2 regions of the Fenollaria sporofastidiosus genome follow, and region 1 is predicted to be linked to the other one. Evidence: predicted binding sites of a transcription regulator. Region 1 holds the regulator's gene; the other holds the start of a gene.
What was found. The regulator NrdR, encoded in region 1, represses ribonucleotide reductase genes. The targets are predictions, from matches to a motif close to CACNANATNTNGTG.
Positions count from the first base shown of each region.

Region 1 (10,019 bases):
GATGTCGCAAGCGTCTGTGCATTAGGATCGGCAAGTCCTATATCTTCTGAAGCAAATATCACTATGCGCCTAGCAATGAATAATGGGTCCTCGCCATTGTTTAGCATGTGAGCTAGATAAAAGACTGTTGCATCAGGATCTGAGCCTCTCATACTTTTAATAAAGGCAGAGATTGTGTCGTAGTGCATAGTCGAGCTCTTGTCGTATGAGTGAGCTCTCTCAAATACTAAGCCTTTGACGTCCTCGAACTTTATCTTTCTTGTCATATCGCCCTCAACGTCTTGACTAAGAACAGCTATCTCTAAAAAGTTAAGCATGTTTCTCGCGTCACCGTTTGATATCCTTACTAGATAGTCTAATGCGTCTTCATCTATACTAGCCTTTAGTGAGGCAAGACCATTGGCTTCGTCAGTCAACGCTTTCCTCGCAAGCACTTTTAAGTTCTCTTCACTCATCTTCTCAAGCCTTATTATGAAACACCTTGATATAAGCGCGCTATTGACCTCGAAGTATGGATTTTCTGTCGTCGCACCTATGAGCGTTACTGTTGAATCTTCAACATAAGGTAGGAGAAAATCTTGCTGTGCTTTGTTGAATCTGTGTATCTCGTCAACAAAGAGTATGGTCTTTTTGTTCTCTTCTAAAAGCCTCTTAGCTTCTTCGACTGCCTTCTTTAAATCGCTCACTCCACTACCCACGGCACTTATCTTGATAAAGTTTGACTTGCTTGTGTTAGCAATGACGTTAGCAAGTGAAGTCTTACCTGTGCCTGCAGGACCATATAGTATTAGCGATGGAAGTCTGTCTGCCTTGATTGCTTTGTATAGAAAAGAGTTCTTATTGATGACTTTTTCTTGACCGATATAGTCATCTAGACTCTTCGGTCTAAATCTTTCAGCCAAATTTTGACCTAATTTTAAATTTTTTTCTCTTTGCATATCAAACAAATTCATTCTCTCACCGTTTTTATTATATCAAATAAGATGCAAGATGTCCAACATTAAATTATTTTATTCTAAAATTAATTTTTTTAAGTAAAAACTTAAATATTTTTAAATATTTTTAAAAAATATATTGACATTTTTAATTCTTAGATATATAATCTTAAGCAAGGAGGTCAATATGATTAATAAAGCATTAAATGAATGTCCTGTGTGCGGATCAAAACTATACATAGAAAGGCTAGTTTGTGAAAACTGCAACACAAGCATAGAAGGAAGATTTGAAAACAGTTCTTTCTACAAGCTTAACGCTGAGCAGATTGACTTTATCAAAACTTTTTTGTTAAACAGAGGCAATATTAAAGAGATTGAAAGAGCTCTTGGTATATCCTACCCTACTGTAGTTAAGAAACTCGATCAAATAAATGAGATCATCTCTGATCGCAAGAGTAGTACCAGCGAGAAAGATATACTTGAGTTATTAAATTCCGGTGCAATAAGCAGTAGTGAAGCAGAAAAAATGCTTCTTGAACTAAAGGAGGTTTAAAATGTCTGAAGAAAAAATTATGATCCTTAAGATGTTAAAGGATGGAAAGATTAACGAAGAAGAAGCGCTAAAGCTTCTGAATGCAGTTGGTGCAAAGAAAAATGAAAAGCAATACAAGCCAAACAACAAACACGAAGTTCATTACAACGCTGAAGGCTCTGATTACATGGATATGTCAGATAAGTTTGCAAACAAAATCTCAAACTTTGTTAATAAGATAGTGAATAAATCCTTGCATGTTGCTGAAGAAGGCATGAAGAATGGCCGTGTATATGCAAACCTTAACTTCGATATGGACAATGGACTAAAAAAGAAAAAGTTCGCGACACTTAAGTTAGATTTAGACAAAAAGAAAAAATATGATTTAATTATAAACAATACTAATGAAAAGATAGAGATACTTCCATCGAACTCAGATCAAATTGAGGTCTATGGCAAGATATATTATACAGATAAGAAAGATATACCAGAAAATTATGAGTTCATCAACTGCTATATTGATGATAAAGAAGTTCTTATAGAGCCAAACTACTCTGAACTTACAAAGAAGGACTTTGCTGTAAGCCTAAAGGTATTAGTGCCTGCACAATCCTTTGCAAATGTTAAAGCTACAACAAGCAATGACAAGATAGTACTTGACTCTATCATATGTAACGAGCTTTACTTAACAACAAGCAATGACTATATCAAAATTGAAGATTCAATAATTAATAAGTCGGAGCTTAAAACAACTAACGACTCAATAAAGATTAAGGACTCAAAGTTCACTGATCTACTAATAAATACAACAAATGCTGAAATAACTTTATACAACACTCCATTCGTTAATTTAGAAGCGCACACAACAAACGCTTTTGTTGATGTAAAAGATGTATTCAACTGTGCAGAGAACATCATTGTTACTAACAGCAATGGACCTGTCACTGTCGAATTAGAGAGTGTAAGCAAGAATGTTAAGCTAAACCTAAGAGGCATAAATAAGTATACTTGCCCAGCTGTCTTTGATGACGATAGATATGTTCTTAACAGAGATAACGACGAGCTAACAACTGCCTCACTAAATAACGATTCAGACCTTACTCTATTCGGTGATATAAAAACAAGCAATGGACCTATAATCATCGAGTAGTTTAATATTCCCATCAAAAAAATCCTGACCACATGGTCAGGATTTTTCATTTATTAATTGTTTTGTTCGTCTATAATCTTTTGGAGCTCTTTCATAAATGACTGAGTATCTTTAAACTCTCTATATACTGAAGCAAATCTTACATATGCAACTTGGTCTATCTCTTTAAGACCTTGCATTATAAGCTCGCCTACTTCGTTGGAAGAAACTTCCTTCTTCATAGTGCTCATAAGCTTTTCTTCGACGCTATCTGCCAAGCCTTCAATTTGACTTAAGCTAACAGGTCTTTTCTCGCAAGATTTTATTACGCCCTTTAATATCTTACTTCTGTCAAATGTCTCTCTGTCTCCGTTTTTCTTGACAACTATTAAAGGTGTTTCTTCAATTTTTTCATATGTTGTAAATCTTTTTTTACAGCGAAGACACTCTCTACGTCTCCTAATCGCAGTACCCTCATTAGTAGGTCTTGAATCTAATACTTTTGAATCTTCGTAAGAACAAAAAGGACACTTCATAATTAATTATTCTTTAAAAAATCAGGTACTAGTAAAGTATCGTTAAAGCTTGAAGTGCTTTCACTTCTGCTTTCTTCGTTCTTTTCTTCTTCAGCTTCAGAGTCTTTATTTGCATCCTTTTTAGCAGGTTTAGATCCATCGTCAAACTCTGTAGCAATAACAGTTATCTTTATAGAGTCGCCAAGGCTTTCGTCAATACCAGCACCGAAGATGATGTTTGCATCGTCAGCAACTGATTGTCTGATTAAGTCTGCTGCTTCGTTAACTTCGAACATACCAAGGTCTGTACCACCAGTGATGTTTAATAGAACGGACTTAGCTCCTTCTATAGATGTTTCAAGTAGTGGTGACTTGATTGCAAGTTTTGCTGCATCTGTTGCTCTGTTATCTCCTTGAGCAAAGCCTATACCCATATGAGCGATACCCTTTTGCTCCATGATAGTCTTAACGTCAGCAAAGTCTAGGTTGATTAGGTTTGGAACACTAATAAGGTCTGATATACCTTGAATACCTTGTTTTAATACTTCGTCAGCCATAATGAATGCATCTTTTAGTGATGTCTTCTTGTCAGCTATTTGAAGTAGTCTATCGTTTGGTATAGTTACTAGTGTATCAACAACTTCAAGTAGTTGGCTAACACCTTGAGATGCGTTCTTAGCTCTCTTCATGCCTTCAAAGCCAAATGGTCTTGTAACAACGCCTACAGTTAGTATGCCTTGTTCCTTAGCGATTTGTGCAATGATAGGTGCAGCACCAGTACCAGTTCCACCGCCCATACCAGCTGTGATAAATACCATGTCAGTGCCTTTAAGCATTTCAGTGATGCCTTCTTTATCTTCAAGAGCTGCTTGAGAACCTACTTCTGGATTAGCTCCAGCTCCTAGTCCCTTAGTTACCTTATCTCCTATTTGAATTTTGTTTTGTGCCTTTGATGATGCAAGAGCTTGTCTATCTGTATTAACAGCAATAAATTCAACACCCTTTACACCTGCATCAACCATTCTGTTAACGGCGTTGTTACCTGCTCCACCAACACCTATAACTTTAATCTTTGCAAATTGGTCAATTTCTACATCAAAATCAATCATTTACGAATCCTCCTTTTTATACTAAGTTTTAATTATTTACTCTATTACTTATATTCTACCACAAAATTTACATTTTGTTTAGTATTTTTCTTCTAATTGTTGCAAAATTGTTAAAAATTCTTCCTCCAAAGACAAATATTGCTGCATAATATAGAGGTATGCTTAAGATATCTCCAAGCCATGTCAGTAGTGCAGCGATGATGGAGTTACCTATAAGGCCTGATAAAAATAGCTTATTATTAAAATTATTGTCCAAGTATGCATTCAAGCCGCCAAAGACTGAGTCAATCGCTGCAAGTAGTGCCATGGATATATACAATGAATAATATGGATTGTAGCTGTATGGTAATAGGTAGCCTATGAGTATACCAATTACTATACCTATGATTGCAATAATCATTTTTTATCCTCTCCTGTCAAAGTTTTTGAATATATAATCTTATCTTCGTCTATCTTTTTCTTAACAAGCACCTTTTCTTTTTGTTCAATCTCAAGCTTAATTGGGTTTATGGTCTCTAGTATGCTTGCAAAGGTACCTGGTGATTTTATTGCTGAGTATAATTTATCACTGTTGCCTATCGCCTTTATAATGAAAGGTGCACCCTTAGTTCTGCCGTTGAGTCTAACGACAGGGCCGTTGCACTTAACGCCTGTTCTCGAATAAACTCTCAGGTCGTTTATAGATATGGCCTCAGCACCTGAAGTTCTAAGATCATTAATTATTCTTAGTAGGTCGCTATCGTGAATAACATCGGTCCTCTTGACAGGTCTATCGACACTCTCTTCCGTAATCGTTAGAACTATGCCTGCACCTTCAAGGTCCACGTCGCCTGATATCATCTCATAAAAAACTTTTTCATCCTTTAAGAACTTTAAGAACTCGCTATCGTTCTTGACAAGTTTCTCAAGAGTCTCAAGTTTTTTGTCTTGCTTCTCAAGCTCTTCATTGATGCTCTTTATCTCAGCTTTTAAATTTTTTATCTTAGTACTCGTCTCTTTCATCTTGTTTATGCTTAAAGGCTCGAAAAACTCTTTGCCTGTCTTTAAGTATAAGCCTAAGAAGACACCTATTAAAAGATAAATTATGACAAGCACAATGCGTTTAGTCTTGTATTTCATTCTTGCACTTCATAAACAGGCTTAGCATACAAGAACTCGATACTCTTTTTGTATCTAGGTATAACTATGTCATCCCTTGCTGTCAATGTTACTTGATAGTTATAGTTTTGAAGCTCGTCCTTAATTCCGCCCTTAAACTCTATAGCCGATTGCATGGTGTCGGCGTCGCCTATAGCCTTGATGACTATAGGCGCTGACATACTGACTCCGCCGACCTCTATATGTTTACCTGCACTTACTATCTCTGTAAATGATGTGTATCTCTCTTCGTTTATTGAGATGGCTTCTGCTCCTGCACTGTTCAAAACGCTTATAGTGCTAAGTACTAAGTCGATGTCATTTTGTATGCCGAAGCCTACTTCTCCATCAGCAAGCTTAGGCTCATCTATAGTTAATATGATGCCCTTGCCTTTTAGATCAGTATAGCCTGATATCATTTTATATTTTTCAGTTTCTTCGTATAATTTCTTTGCTATCTCATTGTTGCTTGATCCAGGTTTTTCATACTCTCTAAGCTTGTCTTCTGTCTCGTCAAGCCTTTGCAATAGTTTATCTCTTTCAGACTCCAGAGATTTAACCCTTTGTGCAAGCTCCTGCGCTCTCTTAACATTTAAGGGGTTGCCAACTGTTTTTCTAACCGTCTTAAGCTGCATCGTTATGGCTATACCTACAACTACGCAAGCAATGAATAACATTATCTTTTTCTTATCAATTTTCATCTATTCACCCGTATCTAAAACTACAACAGGCGCTTTGCCCTTGTTAAACATAATCATCTTTGGGACCTGTCCTTTGTCCTTAAGCTTAATCATAAGCTCGTTTAAAACCTTCATCTTGTATCTGATGTCCTTTAACTCACCTAGCTGAACAACAAGTCCATTCCTATAGTTAAGTGAAACCTCTAAGTCTGCATTCTTCTCTATAGTCTTAATATCTTTAACTAAATTATTAGCGCTCATCTCAACTATAAGCTCTTGTAATGAAGCACCAACTTCCGTATTATAAAAGTTCTCTCCTTGTTCAAGATGAGTCTTGTCAAAGTTCTTTATTAGTGGGTAACCGTCCTTGTATGAATTACTATTCTCCAGTACGGTACCCTTTTCGTCAATGTAGATGTACTTAGAGTCACTATAGAACTCAGCTGCAATCAATCTTTCTTTAATCTCTATACTTATAGTGTCCTTTGAAGACATAGAAAGGTGTGCATCCTCGACATATGGGTTAACTTTAATCTTTGCCTTTGCTTCTGCTAAGCTTTGCTTAAGTATGTTCTCGCCAATCTCAAGTTCACTCGCCTTTATGATCTCATCTGTTGACAAGTTTTTATTGCCTGTAACTTTTATATTCTTTAGGCCAAAGAGTTTTGTATTGAATATAAACAAGATGAAGGCAAAAACAATTACAGTAATTACGAAGAATCTCATCAGACTTCTCCTTCTTTGTCTTTGCTTCTTTATTCTGTTTCTCCTTATATCCTTTTTACTCATTGGTTCCATAATTTCACCTTTAAACAGTTTTTATAATTATATCATATATCTCATCAATAGCGTTTTTGTGAAATATATTCTTAAGTCCCTCTTGCATTGACTTGTAAACATCTTCGTTATGAAGTATTTTATTGACCTCTTCGTATAATAGGTCTTCGTTAAGATCCTTCTCAAGAATCATCTTTGCAGCGCCCATCTCTTCAAAGTAGCGTGCGTTATACTCTTGGTGGTTCTCAACAACATAGGCCTTTGGTATTATAATGACAGGTTTCCTAACACAGGAGACTTCATTAAGTGTAAGCGCCCCTGCACTCGTGATAACCATGTCAGCATCTATCAAAGCCTTTGGCATATCATATAGATACTCTCCAACGCGAATATTAGATTTAGTGTAATCAATACCTGCCTTATCAAGTTCTCCCTTGAACCAGTTGTATGCATAAGTTCCACTTACGTGGAAAATGTTGAAGTCCATGTCCTTATAATGCTTCTTAATCATATCAAGCACAGTCTCATTGATAGACTTTTGTCCACCGCTTCCGCCAAATGATAAGACAATTTTTTTGTCGTTATCAAAGTCGTAGTAGGACTTGTGATCTGCCTTCTCATGTATATCATCAAAATCTTTTCTAATTGGTATTCCAACTATATTAGTAACGTCTTCTTTATTAAGAAGCATCTTTGTATTCTCATTCGTAACTAGTATCCTAGTCGCCCTCTTCTTCAAAAGTCTTGTTGTGATGCCTGCGTGAACATTAAGCTCGAAGATTACTGACTTGATCTTCAGCCTTTGTGCTTCATAGACAAGTGGGCCCGATACATAGCCACCCGTACCTATGACAAGATCCGGCTTAAAGTCCTTGATTATCCTTTTGCAATCACCAAGCGATTTGAAAAGAAGTCTCAAAAACTTCAAAGCATCCTTTGGGTTCTTCTTCGGTATCTTAACAATGTCTATGCCTTTGAAGACTATGTCTTCTTTAGCAACAAGTCTTTCTTCAAGACTGCCTTTTCTGCCAACGTATATTACTTCATGATTATTCTCAATTAATTTCTTTGCTATGGTCATGGCTGGGTATATGTGTCCACCTGTGCCACCACCTGTTACGATAAATCGCATTACTTCACCTCTGAATTTGCACTCTTAGATATATTTAACAGTACTGCTGCTAGTATCATATATATGATTAAAGATGTACCACCATAACTAATAAATGGTAGTGTAATACCTTTAGATGGCACTAGGTTAACAGATACCGCTGCGTTTATCCAAAATTGTATAGCTATAAGTGAGCTGATGCCACTTGCAAGCATAAGTCCGTATCTATCCTTTGCTCTTGCAGCTGTTAAATATCCTTTAATGATTATAACAGAAAACAAGGCAACAATGCAAATCATACCTAAGAAACCAAGTTCTTCACCACATATAGCAAGTATATAGTCGTTATAAACTTCTGGTATATAGAAGAACTTTTGCGTGCTTCTACCAATGCCAACACCCGATAGGCCGCCATTGGCATAAGCAAATAAACTTTGTGCCGGCTGCCAACCTGCGTGTCTTATATTCTTAATTGGATCTAGGTAGCCAAAGATTCTCTCTCTTCTAAATGTGTTTCTAAATATCGCAAGGTATACAACACCTGCTCCACCTATTAAGGCAGGCGGTATTATACCAAGCGGTGCGCCACCTATGAAGTACATGATAGATAGAGAGCCTGCAACTGTTACTGCAGTACCTAAGTCCTTTTGTATGTATATAATTCCAGAAAAGAATGCGATGATGGCTATAGGCACTACGACGATGTTTTGCATATTTCTTCTATTCATCTTAATTCTGCTCATATATGATGCCATGCAAAAGACTGCTGCAACTTTGATTACGTCAGAAGGCATGAAAGAGAAACCACCTAAGTTGATCCACCTCTTCGCTCCTTTACCGAAGTCAGTACCTAGTGGTGTAAGCTTTAGTATCAATACTAAAACTATACTTGATATTAGCATAAAGCTTATAAAGAATCTTGTATCATACTTTTTATAATCAATCCTATAAGCAATTAATGATAGTATTGCCCCTGCTAAGACAAAGACTAGGTGCCTTGTTAAAAAGTACACCCCGCCATACTTACCATTCTCAAGCTGATAGCTGTATGGGTATGAGCTTGTATATACAAGCAGTATGCCTAAGATGATTAGACATATAACAGATATTAAGATGTGATAATCAGGTGCATTACTTCTATTTTTCATTTACTTCAACTCATTTACTAATTTTTTAAATTCAAGTCCGCGTTCTTTGTAGTTTTTGTATATTCCCCAGCTTGCGCATAGTGGTGACAATAGTACTATGTCGCCTTTTTGTGCATGCGAGCGAGCAACTGTAACTGCTTCTCTCATATTTTGAACCATAGTTATCTTGTCGTAGCCAACATTATTGAAAGCCTCTTTGATCTTATCCTTTGTTTGGCCAAATAATACTAGGCTTCTAATCTTATTCTTCGCCTTCGATGCAAAGTCTTCGAATGGTATGTTCTTATCATAGCCACCTGCAATTAAAACTATGCTCTTGTCAAAGGCTTCTACCGCTTTAAGAGACGCATCAGGGTTAGTGCCCTTAGAGTCATTATAGTACTCAACATCATCAAGCGATCTAACGAACTCGATTCTATGCTCAACCCCCTTGAAGTCCTTTATCTCTTTAACTATGTCTTCTCTCTTAACACCAAAGACTTCTAGAGCAAGAGTTGCTGCCATAAGGTTCTCGTAGTTGTGACGACCCTTTATGAATATATCGTCCTTGTTTATGACAATGTTTTTATCTTTGTCAACTATGTTTGGTGCGATGTAGTTCATATCTACTAAATCTTTTTCTTTTGATGAGAAATATAGTATATTTGTATCTTGATCCACCTTATTTAAGGCGATATCGTCATAATTAAGTATCAAATATGACGACTTGTCCATATTTTTATAAATTTTCTTCTTCGCCTCTTCATAAGCTTTGAATGATCCGTGCCAATCCAAATGATCTGGTGTGATATTTAGTATGATGGCAATGTTAGGTTTGAAATCTTTTGTGTACTCTAATTGAAAGCTTGATGCCTCTATGACGTGTGTGTCATAGCTTGCTGCTTCAAGTAGTGGCGAGACTCCAATATTGCCTATGACATTGACATTGTAGCCAAGGTCTTTAAGC
Region 1 covers NZ_OW968186.1:1,048,815-1,058,833, reverse strand. Annotated here, with positions in the region: gene KO172_RS05130 (replication-associated recombination protein A) at 1-953, opposite strand, end outside; gene KO172_RS05125 (DUF2089 domain-containing protein) at 1,123-1,488, shown strand; gene KO172_RS05120 (SHOCT-like domain-containing protein) at 1,490-2,617, shown strand; gene nrdR (transcriptional regulator NrdR) at 2,671-3,132, opposite strand; gene ftsZ (cell division protein FtsZ) at 3,135-4,220, opposite strand; gene KO172_RS05105 (small basic family protein) at 4,288-4,620, opposite strand; gene KO172_RS05100 (DUF881 domain-containing protein) at 4,617-5,339, opposite strand; gene KO172_RS05095 (DUF881 domain-containing protein) at 5,336-6,058, opposite strand; gene KO172_RS05090 (cell division protein FtsQ/DivIB) at 6,059-6,835, opposite strand; gene KO172_RS05085 (UDP-N-acetylglucosamine--N-acetylmuramyl-(pentapeptide) pyrophosphoryl-undecaprenol N-acetylglucosamine transferase) at 6,846-7,946, opposite strand; gene KO172_RS05080 (FtsW/RodA/SpoVE family cell cycle protein) at 7,946-9,073, opposite strand; gene murD (UDP-N-acetylmuramoyl-L-alanine--D-glutamate ligase) at 9,074-10,019, opposite strand, start outside.

Region 2 (10,019 bases), 320 kb from region 1:
TTCTTAATTCTATTATACATTATTACAATAATAAGTCAAGTACTTTAATATTTTAATTAAAAAAAAGAAGACTGACTAGTCAATCTTCCTTCATATATTTGTCCATGAGTAATACTTTTCCCTCTTTAAGTGTTCTCTTCATATCGATGATTCTTTGGTTTGATGAGCCTCTAAACTTTAGCTTCAAATCCTTTAGCTCTTCAACGAAGCGTCCATCAACAAGGACGTCTATCTTATCTAGAACATCTTTGGCTCCGTCCTTCTCTAAGAGCTCTTCGTAGGTGTAGCCGGAGTAGATCCAGATGTCTTTATCTGTCTTCTCTCTGAGCTTTCCTATGAAGTCCTTAAGGCCTGCAAGGTTGTCAAAGGGCTCGCCTCCTAAAACCGATAGGCCGCGGATATTGTCATCACTTAAGCAACTAATAACTTCCTCAAATGCCTTTTCATCAAAAACATGTCCAAAGTGAAAGTTTTGATACTCTTTGTTGAAACAGTTCTTGCAGTTCAAAGTGCAACCTGTTAAAAATATTGTTGTTCTAACGCCAGGGCCGTTCGCGATGTCGTACTTCCTTATTTGCGCGTAGTTCATTTATATGTGAAGTACCCTTTGCTTTATCTCCTTAGTTTTGCCTTCGTTCCAGAAGTTTTCGCCAAGGTAGCCGCATGTCCTTCTTGTAACGTTCATCTTTGCTTGATCCTTGTTGTGGCATTGAGGGCATTCCCATTCGTTATGATCGTTTATTATGATCTCGCCGTCATAGCCGCAAACGTGACAGTAGTCAGACTTTGTATTGAATTCTGCATATTGAATATTGTCATAAATATAGTCTACTATAGTTTCAAGTGCTTCCAAGTTATTTGCCATGTTTGGTATCTCAGCATAGCTTATGCAGCCGCCTTTTGAAAGTGTTTGGAACTGAGCTTCAAACTTGAACTTATCAAATACAGAGATGTTCTCTCTAACATCAACATGGAAAGAGTTTGTATAGTAACCCTTGTCAGTTACGTTCTTTATCTCGCCAAATCTTTCAAGGTCCTTCTTCGCAAATCTATAGCAAAGGCTTTCAGCAGGAGTGCCGTAAAGTGCGTATCCTAAGCCATCTTCCCTCTTCCAAGAGTTTAGCTTTTCGTTCATAGTTCTCATAACTTTTAGTGCAAAATCAGTCGCATGCTCGTCAGTATGAGTAGTATGGCGTACTAGATAAGTCGCTTCATATAGGCCTATGTAGCCCAAAGTTACAGTCGCGTAACCATTCTGAAGAAGTGGTCTGATAGACTCGTGCTCATGAAGTCTCGCGATAGCGCCGTGTCTCCAGTGTATTGGAGATGAATCGCTTGTAACGTTCTTAAGTATATCGTATCTTAGTAGACATGCCTTTCTGCATAGGTCAAGTCTCTTGTCAAGTATTTCGAAGAATTTATCTTCATCGCCGCCGCTAACGATAGCTATTTGCGGTAAGTTTAGAGAAACAACACCCATGTTGAATCTGCCGTCAAACTTGTAGTTGCCGTCCTTATCCTTCCATGGCGATAAGAATGCTCTGCAGCCCATAGGTGCAAAAACGTTGCCTTCGTAATTTTCTCTCATCTTCTTAGCAGAGATATAGTCAGGGTACATCCTCTTTGCAGTACACCTAATAGCTGTCTCTGTTAAGTAGTAGTATTTGGAATCCTTGTGAACGTTGTTTTCATCAAGCACATAAACAAGCTTTGGAAAAGCAGGTGTCACATAAACACCGCATTCGTTCTTGATGCCTTGAATTCTTTGCTTTAAAATCTCTTCGATGATCATAGCAAGCTCATCTGCATACTCGAAATCATCTTCCATGTGCATGAAAAGAGTAACGAAAGGCGCTTGACCATTCGAAGTCATAAGTGTATTTATTTGATATTGTATAGTTTGTATACCACTTTCAAGATCCCTTTGAGTAAGTTTTCTTGCAAGTTCGTCTTGCTTTGTCTCATCTTCAAACATTTCCTTAGCAAGCTTCATGTTCTTTTCATAGCTGCGTCTTAAGTACTTAGCAAGACATTTTATGTCGATGGATTGACCACCATATTGGTTAGATGCGATTTGCGCAATGATTTGTGTCATAACATTGCAGGCAACTTGGAATGATCTTGGGCTTTCAATCAATTTGCCATTAACAACAGTTCCGTTGTCAAGCATGTCCTTCATATTAACAAGGCAGCAGTTGAACATAGGTTGAATGATGTAGTCCATATCATGCAAATGGATGGAGCCTTCGTCGTGCGCTTGAAGTAAGTCATCATCAATCATTAGTCTTCTAGCAATGTCCTTAGAAACCTCTCCAGCAATCAAATCTCTTTGAGTAGATGCAATGTGAGCGTTCTTGTTAGAGTTTTCCTTCATTAAGTCACTGTTCTTTCTGTCAAGAAGACCAATAATGCTCTCGTCAGTAGTGTTTATCCTTCTCTTAAACGCTTGAACAGCCTTGTAGTTTTCGTAACTTCTAGCAGTAGCAGGGTTCTTGTTCTCGATAAGCTTGTAGTAAACCTTGTCTTCGATATCATAAATCGAAAGAGGTCTCTCAGCTACAACAGCTTCCCTTTTGATCTCATCAGCTATCTTTTCAGCAAGACCTTCTTCGTACACCCCTGTTGAAGAATTCATCGCTTTTTTAATAGCTACAATTATCTTAGATTCGTCAAATGGCACTTTTTCGCCGCTTCTCTTGAATATATACATCTTTTACCTCCACAATATTTTGATTGCTTCTCCTTATTGCAATTATTATTATACTACATATAGTGGCAGATGACAATAGTAAAATATAAATAATTTGTTAAGATTTGTTCATATATTTTTATGTGATGAAGCGATGAAAACTTTAAATATATTTTGCGCAAAAAAAGAAGGCTCTCTCGCCTTCTTATTATCTAAACTTATAATCTCCAAACCAAGGATACACCTTCTCATCAATTTCTTTTTGAGGAATTTTTTGTGCACTAAGCTTTCCAATATGACCTTCAGTTCCTATAAGTGAAGCGGTTTCCATCTTATCTGCGTGTACTCTACCTATGCCGGCTTGCAAGATGGATGTTGCGATGGTTCCTCCTGGGATGTTTGTCTTAACATTTTTGTTGATTGTCTTCCAAATTGATCCTATCTTCAATATATTTTCTGGTCTAAGCATCTTCTTTGCAAGTGCTTTCAAAAAGTCTTGTTGTGTCTTTTGTCTACCATAGTCTTGCACGCCATACTTGCCGTCGTTGTAGCCTTTTCTAAATCTTAGTAGACCTATGACATTGTCTTTGGTGATGGTTTGCTTGCCTTTCTTAATGTTGATGTGTAGTTCGTTACCTTTTGTTGTGTCGTGGTAGTTCATATCGACTGGCACGTCAAACTCAACGCCTCCAACTATACCTACTAGCTCTTCAACTGCTTTGTAGTCAACTCTTACGTAGTAACGAACGTCGAGCTTTAACCAATCTCTAACTGCTTTAAGTGTTAGTGCTGGTCCTCCGTATGAGTGAGCGTGTGTTAATTTATCGTCTTTGCCTCTAATTTTTACTATGCTGTCACGAGGAAGGCTTAGCATCTTGATTGAGCCGTCGTCGAAGTTTACTTTGCATAGCATCATAGTGTCTGATCTTTGTCCCTTCATCTCTTGTTGTCCTGCGTCTCTTTTGTCTATACCCATAAGTATGAAGCAAAGTTCGTTGCCGTGCTCTTCTTTAAGCACTTTTTGGTCGTCGGGGAAGACAGGGTTTAGCTCTTCTTCGCTCTCTTTGTTCTCCTCGTGTGCGTCTTCATTTTCTGTGTTTTCTATATTCTTATTAAGTCCTGCACCGCTGTCTAGCTTCTTTTGTGCCTTGTAAAAAACAAAGCTGAATGCTATAAGCGCAACGATGAAGGAAATGACAAATTTCTTTCTCATAATCATTCTCCTTTTGTACTCTCATATTATATTACAAGGTACAATGTTTTTCAATACTCTTTATAATTTTGTTAAGATTTTGTTAAGCTTATAGCTTATCTGTGTATATGGCTGTGATGCCAAGAGTGAATAATTTCTCTGCTAGCTCGTTGGTATTGACTTTATATGCGTAGACTTTGTGACCGCTTGCTACTAATTTTTTCGCAGTCTCTTCATCTAGCTTTGATGCATCCAAAGCGATGGCTGTGAGCTTGAAGTCTTTTATCTCTTTGAGCTCAAGGTCTATGTCTTTTGCGTTTTCTAGGCTATAGACAATGTTTTTAAAGCCAAAATCGTTTGCACTCTTGTACTCGTCTTTACTGTGAACTTCTACTGTTAAGCGCTTCATAAGTCCTTCGTAGTTTTCTTTTATATAGCTAAGTAGCTCTTTGGTATCGTCTTTTGTACATATGAAGACTTCTGTATCTTGTTTTTCGTTCATAAAGCCTGCTAGCACATCTAGGTCGATGGCTTTGCGATCGCGTAGTGGCACAAGATTTTTAAACTCTTCGTAGCTAAGTCTCTTGACTTCTGGCATCTTTGTATCTTTAGTAACGAAGAACCTTCTTATGATGCCGTCCCAGTCTTCTAGTCCAACATATTTACCGTCTGTGGTCTTGGAAAGGTCAACTTCGAACTTACGTTTTCCTCTTTTGTAGTTGTACTCGAAGGCGTCAAGGACGTTGCTTCTTGCAAGACCTTCTAGCTCGCCTCCACCCATGAGTATGGTTTTATCTGATGCAAGCTTCTCTGGTGCTTTGATTAGGTTCATAAGTGAGTTTGACTTCATAAGGCTGTATGAGTAATCTGTAGTGATGACCGCTCTTTTGGAAAGCTCTCTTGCATCTTCTACATTCAGTACTTCTCTTGTTTTTCTGTTAATATAGCGGCCGTGCTCGAAGACTCTGTCTCTTGGATACTCAAATAGTTTGTCCTTAGTAATGAAGCTTCCTTTAAGTAAGTGTGTTTGTGGGAAGACGACGTTATTTTCTGTCTCTTCATCATCTCCAAGTAGGTCTATGCCCATGTTTGGATACTTAGTTCTGTCCCAGCCTAGTAGGTTTAAAAGTGTTGCATATAGGTCTAGCTGGCTTCCTATGTTGTGCCTTTGAACGTTCTTATCAAGTCCTGGCACTCTTATTAATAATGGGATGTTCATCATCTCGTCGTAGTCAATCTCTCTACCTAGCCACTTTGTAATTGAGTTTAGCTGGTCTGGGTTCTTAACTGACATTGCATGGTGGTCTCCATATATAGCGATGACGCAATCCTTTAGTAGACCTATCTCATCTAAGTCCTTGAAAAAGTCTTCGATAGCCTCGTCTGTGTACCTTGCACACTTTGCATACTTATACACGAAGTCGTCTTCATCGCCTGCCTTCGGCTTGATATGTGAGAGCTCATCTGGCAGTATGAATGGTGTATGTGTTGTAAGCGTAACCATGAGTGAGAAGAACTTCTCATTCTTTGGTGCTAGTTCTTTGTACTTTTCTATGGATTGCTTGAAAAATGACTTGTCTGACAGACCCATGTTGATGATTTCATCTTGCTTGAAGTCTTCTCCAAGATAGATTTTTTCTATGCCCATCTTCTTGTAGAAATGCTCTCTATCGTAGAACTTTCCAACATTGCCGTGAAACGCCATGCTAGTGTAGCCGTAATCCTTTGAAGACTTGAGTAGTCCGTAGTGCTCGTTGTCTTCGAAGAGCTTGTATGACTGTCCGTTCAGAGACGGGAATATACCGTTTGTTGAGACGAACTCGGCGTCTGAGGTGTTGCCCATGCCTAGAAGTTCGAAGTAGTTGTCAAAGTAGATGCTGCCCTTCTCCTTGATGAGCTTGTTCATAAATGGTGTGATTTCTTGGCCGTTATACTCTCTACCTACGAAGGTATTTTGCAAGCTCTCGCACTGAATTATGATGATGTTTTTATCTTTGGCAATGCCAGTGAACTCATTATTTTTAAACTCTCTTTTGCTAAATTGTAGGGCTATGTCGTCCTCAATACCCTCATCATGCATCTCTTTCTCTGCAAGCTCTCTTTTAATATTGCTTAGAGCGATGCTTGAGAAGAGCTCTGTACCGAAGATGCCCTTGGCAAAGCTTTGCGGTACGACTACAAGTATGCCTGCTATGATAAGTGAGATAACGCACCTAAACGCTATCTCAAATATAGTGTCTTTATACTTTTCGTCTCTCTTTCTTATGCGCGCGCTTATTATCAAATATATGTTTACTAGTGTAAGTATGCAAATGATAAGTAGGAAGATGTTGAACTTGTGCATGATCTCTGTGCCAACACCCTTAAGTTCCTTGGCTTGACCTGTTCTAGAAAGTATGTCAAAATTCGCAAACTCTGCGTAGAATATGCTTGCTGCAACTCTTAGTAGCCCTATAAGAGAGGCGACTACCACCTTATATGTCTTACTCTTGAAGGCAAGTAGGACTGATATGTCTATCATAGATGTTAGTACTACTGCTGCGAGCAATAAAATAAGCCTTGGTCTTAATTCCAAAGCTACCTTGTATATATATACGTTGTAATAAAAAATTGCATTTATTAAAAATATGATGCCGAAAACTATATTCAGCTTTTTGTCTTTCACTTCATTCGTCTCCTTTGTGCCGTTAGGCTTAATTAACTATGTTTAATTATAACATATTTTGCACCTCTTTTACATAATTTTAATAAATAATTTGCATAGAACTTTGTCACTTCTCATATAAAAATAGAGCCGCACCGCGCAGCTCTATATGCATAGCTTTAAGCCTTAATAAACTTTTTAAACTTATCAGCGAAGTTCTTTATTCTCTCTTTGTTCTCCTCTACGAACTTACCTTGTGCATCGGCGAATGGCACGCTGATCATATTCTTAGTATCAATATGTGCTCCTAGTTGATGAAGAATTGCTGTTAATTCTTTTTGTGCAAGCCTTGTTGCATCAAGCCCCATAGTCACTCCTAGTAGAGCAAATTTCTTGCCGCCTATAAGGTACTTACCTTCATCATTTGGTCTCGATAGCCAGTCTATCATGTTCTTAACTGTTCCTGGAACTGAGTAGTTATACTCAGGTGAAGCGATGATGACTCCTTCTGCCTCTCTTATGTCCTCTCTAATCTTCTTTATCCAAGCTTCTTCTGGCTTCTCAAGATCCCCATTGAACATTTTAAAATCGTTTGGGTAGTACTCAACGATCTCGTAATCACCAAATTCCTTCTCTACTTCCCTTGCTAATAGTTTATTCAGTGAGCCCTCTCTTTGTGAGCCTATCAAAAATACTAATTTCATCTAATCACCCCTTCTTAGACTATATACCCAGGTTCGTTAATTATAATGCTTTTCTCCTGTGATTAAATCTCTGAAAACGCTCGCAAGGTAGAGTGAGCCTGCAACAACTATCACCGAGTCATCTGTATATAGCTCAAGCGCCTTCTCGTATGCCTCTTTGTTGTCTTTGATAAAGTAGATGCCGTCTCTTTCGCCTATGGCCTCCTCAAGCTTTTCGAACTCAAAGTCTCTGCCTTTGAAGACAAGGCTCGTTAGTATAAAGTCTGCCTTCAAACCCTCGAAAGTTTGGAAGACCTTCCTGTAGTCCTTATCCTTCAAAAACGAAGTAATCATTATGACCCTCTTGCCAAGACTCATTAGGTAGTTTTTTAGCTCAGCAGCGCTTATCTCGTTGTGCGCGCCGTCTATGATGATGTATGGCTTTTCCTTCAAAGTCTCTATGCGGCAAGGCCACTTTACTTCGCCTAAGCCCTTCCTTATAGCCTCATCATCTATATCGAGTCTAAACCTTGTGGCAAGGTCCTTTGCTACCCACACAGCCATGGCCGCGTTTGTCGCTTGAAAGGCGCCTGCAAGGCTTACAGTGTACTCCTCGCCATCATATATAAAGCTTGTCTTTGTATCAGTTTTTTCTACATCTACATCAGCTGGCATAAGCTTTACCTTCGCATCAACCTTCTTCGCCTCGTCCTTAATGACTTCTATGACATTGTCCCCTTGAGGATAAACGTAGACCGTATCAAACGGCATGATGATGCCTGCCTTGTTGAAGGCAATCTCTTCCAAAGTGTTGCCAAGCACATTCTGATGGTCGTAGTCAACCTTCATTATGACGTCCGCAGCCTTTGTAGAAAAGCAGTTTGTCGAGTCATATAGACCGCCAACCCCCACTTCGACGATGGCAAAGTCCACTCCTTCGTCAGCAAAGTACATAAGAGCGATGAGAGTGACTACCTCGAAGTAGATGCAGTTGATCTCGAGCTCTGTAATCTTGTCAACTATAGTTTTTAGGTAAGTGTAGAACTTTTCTGGTGGTATGAAGGCGCCGTTTATGCGTATTCTGTCGTTCATACCCTCTATCGATGGTCCTACATAGAGGCCAGTTTTGAGTCCCGCCTCGCGTAAAATATTGTCCAAAATTATGCAAAACGAGCCCTTGCCAACAGTACCTGCGACATGAATCACGTTAAGCTTACTTAGATCTATCCCAAAAATCTCCACAAGCCTCTTCATGTTCTCATTGCTAGTCATGTCACGCTTGCGCTTAGCCGTGCCATAGAGCCCGTCAAGTATCTCGCTTGCCTTTTCAAAATAATTTATCATTTCAATATATAACCTATGGACCAAACAGTCTTTATGTACTTATGATCCGGGTCAATCTCCTTTAGTTTATTTCTGAGGTTTGATATATGCACGTTGATGGTGTTGTCTGAGTAGATGTCATCTTCCCAAACAGATCTATACAGGTTCTCCTTTGTGAAAACTTTTTTAGGATTTTCAATCAATAGTCTTAATAGCTTGTACTCCATGCGCGTTAAATTAAGGGGCACTTCCTTAAAGCTTATGACGTTGTTGTCATTGTCAAGGTAGAAGTCCTCGAAGCGCACAGCCTTCTCGCCGAGTCTGTTGTATGCATTAGAGCGCCTTAGCTGAGCCCTCACACGACTTATAAGCTCATCAGTATCAAAAGGCTTCATAATGAAATCGTCGCAGCCAAGGTCAAGGCAGCCAAGCCTAGTCGCCTTGTCAATCTTCGCAGATAAAACTATGATAGGCATCTTCATACCACGGCTTCTTACATAGTTAATCACGTCCTCACCCATAAGCTTAGGCATCATAAGGTCCAAAAGCATCAAGTCCACCTCATTATTCTTTAGGTAGTCAACCGCTTCAGCCCCATCAAAGACCTGCTTCGTTTCAAACCCACGCTCTCCTAAGAGCTCCTTAATTAAATTGTTTATGTCTTTATCGTCTTCAACTATCAATATCATAAGAACACCTCAAGATAATTATATAATGAATTCGTGATAATAGCAAGAAAAAAGTGGATAGATCTCTCTACCCACAAAGTATTAATAAGCATTCAATAAATCGTGTAGTCCTTTAGAACTCTTGTAAACATCGCGCATTACTACCTCGATAGAGTCACCCTCATCGAGCCTAGACTTAACAAAGGCTCTGAGCCTGTCATATAGGTCGAAGGTGCGCCTAGCAAGGTCGGGATTGTGATAAACCTTCCAGTAAGAGCAGTAGATGTAGTTTTGTCCTTGATTTTCGATAAAGCTTCTGACATCATCTAGCGGAAAACCTAAAAAGATACCAATCTCGTGAGGAAATTCAAAGTGTCTAAGCTTAGCCTTAAGCACAGCTAGACAGCTACTTAGGTCACTACTACTGTAACCGTAGTCCATAAGAAAGCTCGCTATACTCTCCTTATGTAGATGCCTCCTAAGCCTTTCTTCATTGTAGACAAAAAGTTGCATTCTCTCGTCGCACTCACAAAGCATTTCTATGGCAATGCCATAAGTCTTAAATGCACTTTTGTACTTCTTGAGAAGCTCATCGCCATGACCTGCGTCCTGCTTCGAAACAGATATTAAATTCGATAGCTTAGTCCCCATAAGGACAGGTGAGCAGTGATTTGCTAAGATGCTCTCAAACTTCACCTCGCACATGGCACTCTTCCTCTCTATAAATATTTACAAAGCGTTAGCGTGGGCTAACGACTTAAGAATATATTAGCACAAGCTAACTAATATGTCAAGCGTTTTTATTCTCTCGATAGATATA
Region 2 covers NZ_OW968186.1:725,040-735,058, reverse strand. Annotated here, with positions in the region: gene nrdG (anaerobic ribonucleoside-triphosphate reductase activating protein) at 80-589, opposite strand; gene nrdD (anaerobic ribonucleoside-triphosphate reductase) at 590-2,710, opposite strand; gene KO172_RS03360 (LCP family protein) at 2,898-3,902, opposite strand; gene KO172_RS03355 (sulfatase-like hydrolase/transferase) at 3,991-6,546, opposite strand; gene KO172_RS03350 (NADPH-dependent FMN reductase) at 6,705-7,229, opposite strand; gene KO172_RS03345 (bifunctional folylpolyglutamate synthase/dihydrofolate synthase) at 7,266-8,552, opposite strand; gene KO172_RS03340 (response regulator transcription factor) at 8,549-9,220, opposite strand; gene KO172_RS03335 (DUF3793 family protein) at 9,302-9,904, opposite strand; gene KO172_RS03330 (MFS transporter) at 10,000-10,019, opposite strand, start outside.
Region 2: the regulator NrdR is predicted to act here: its motif matches at 2,762-2,775, upstream of nrdD (anaerobic ribonucleoside-triphosphate reductase).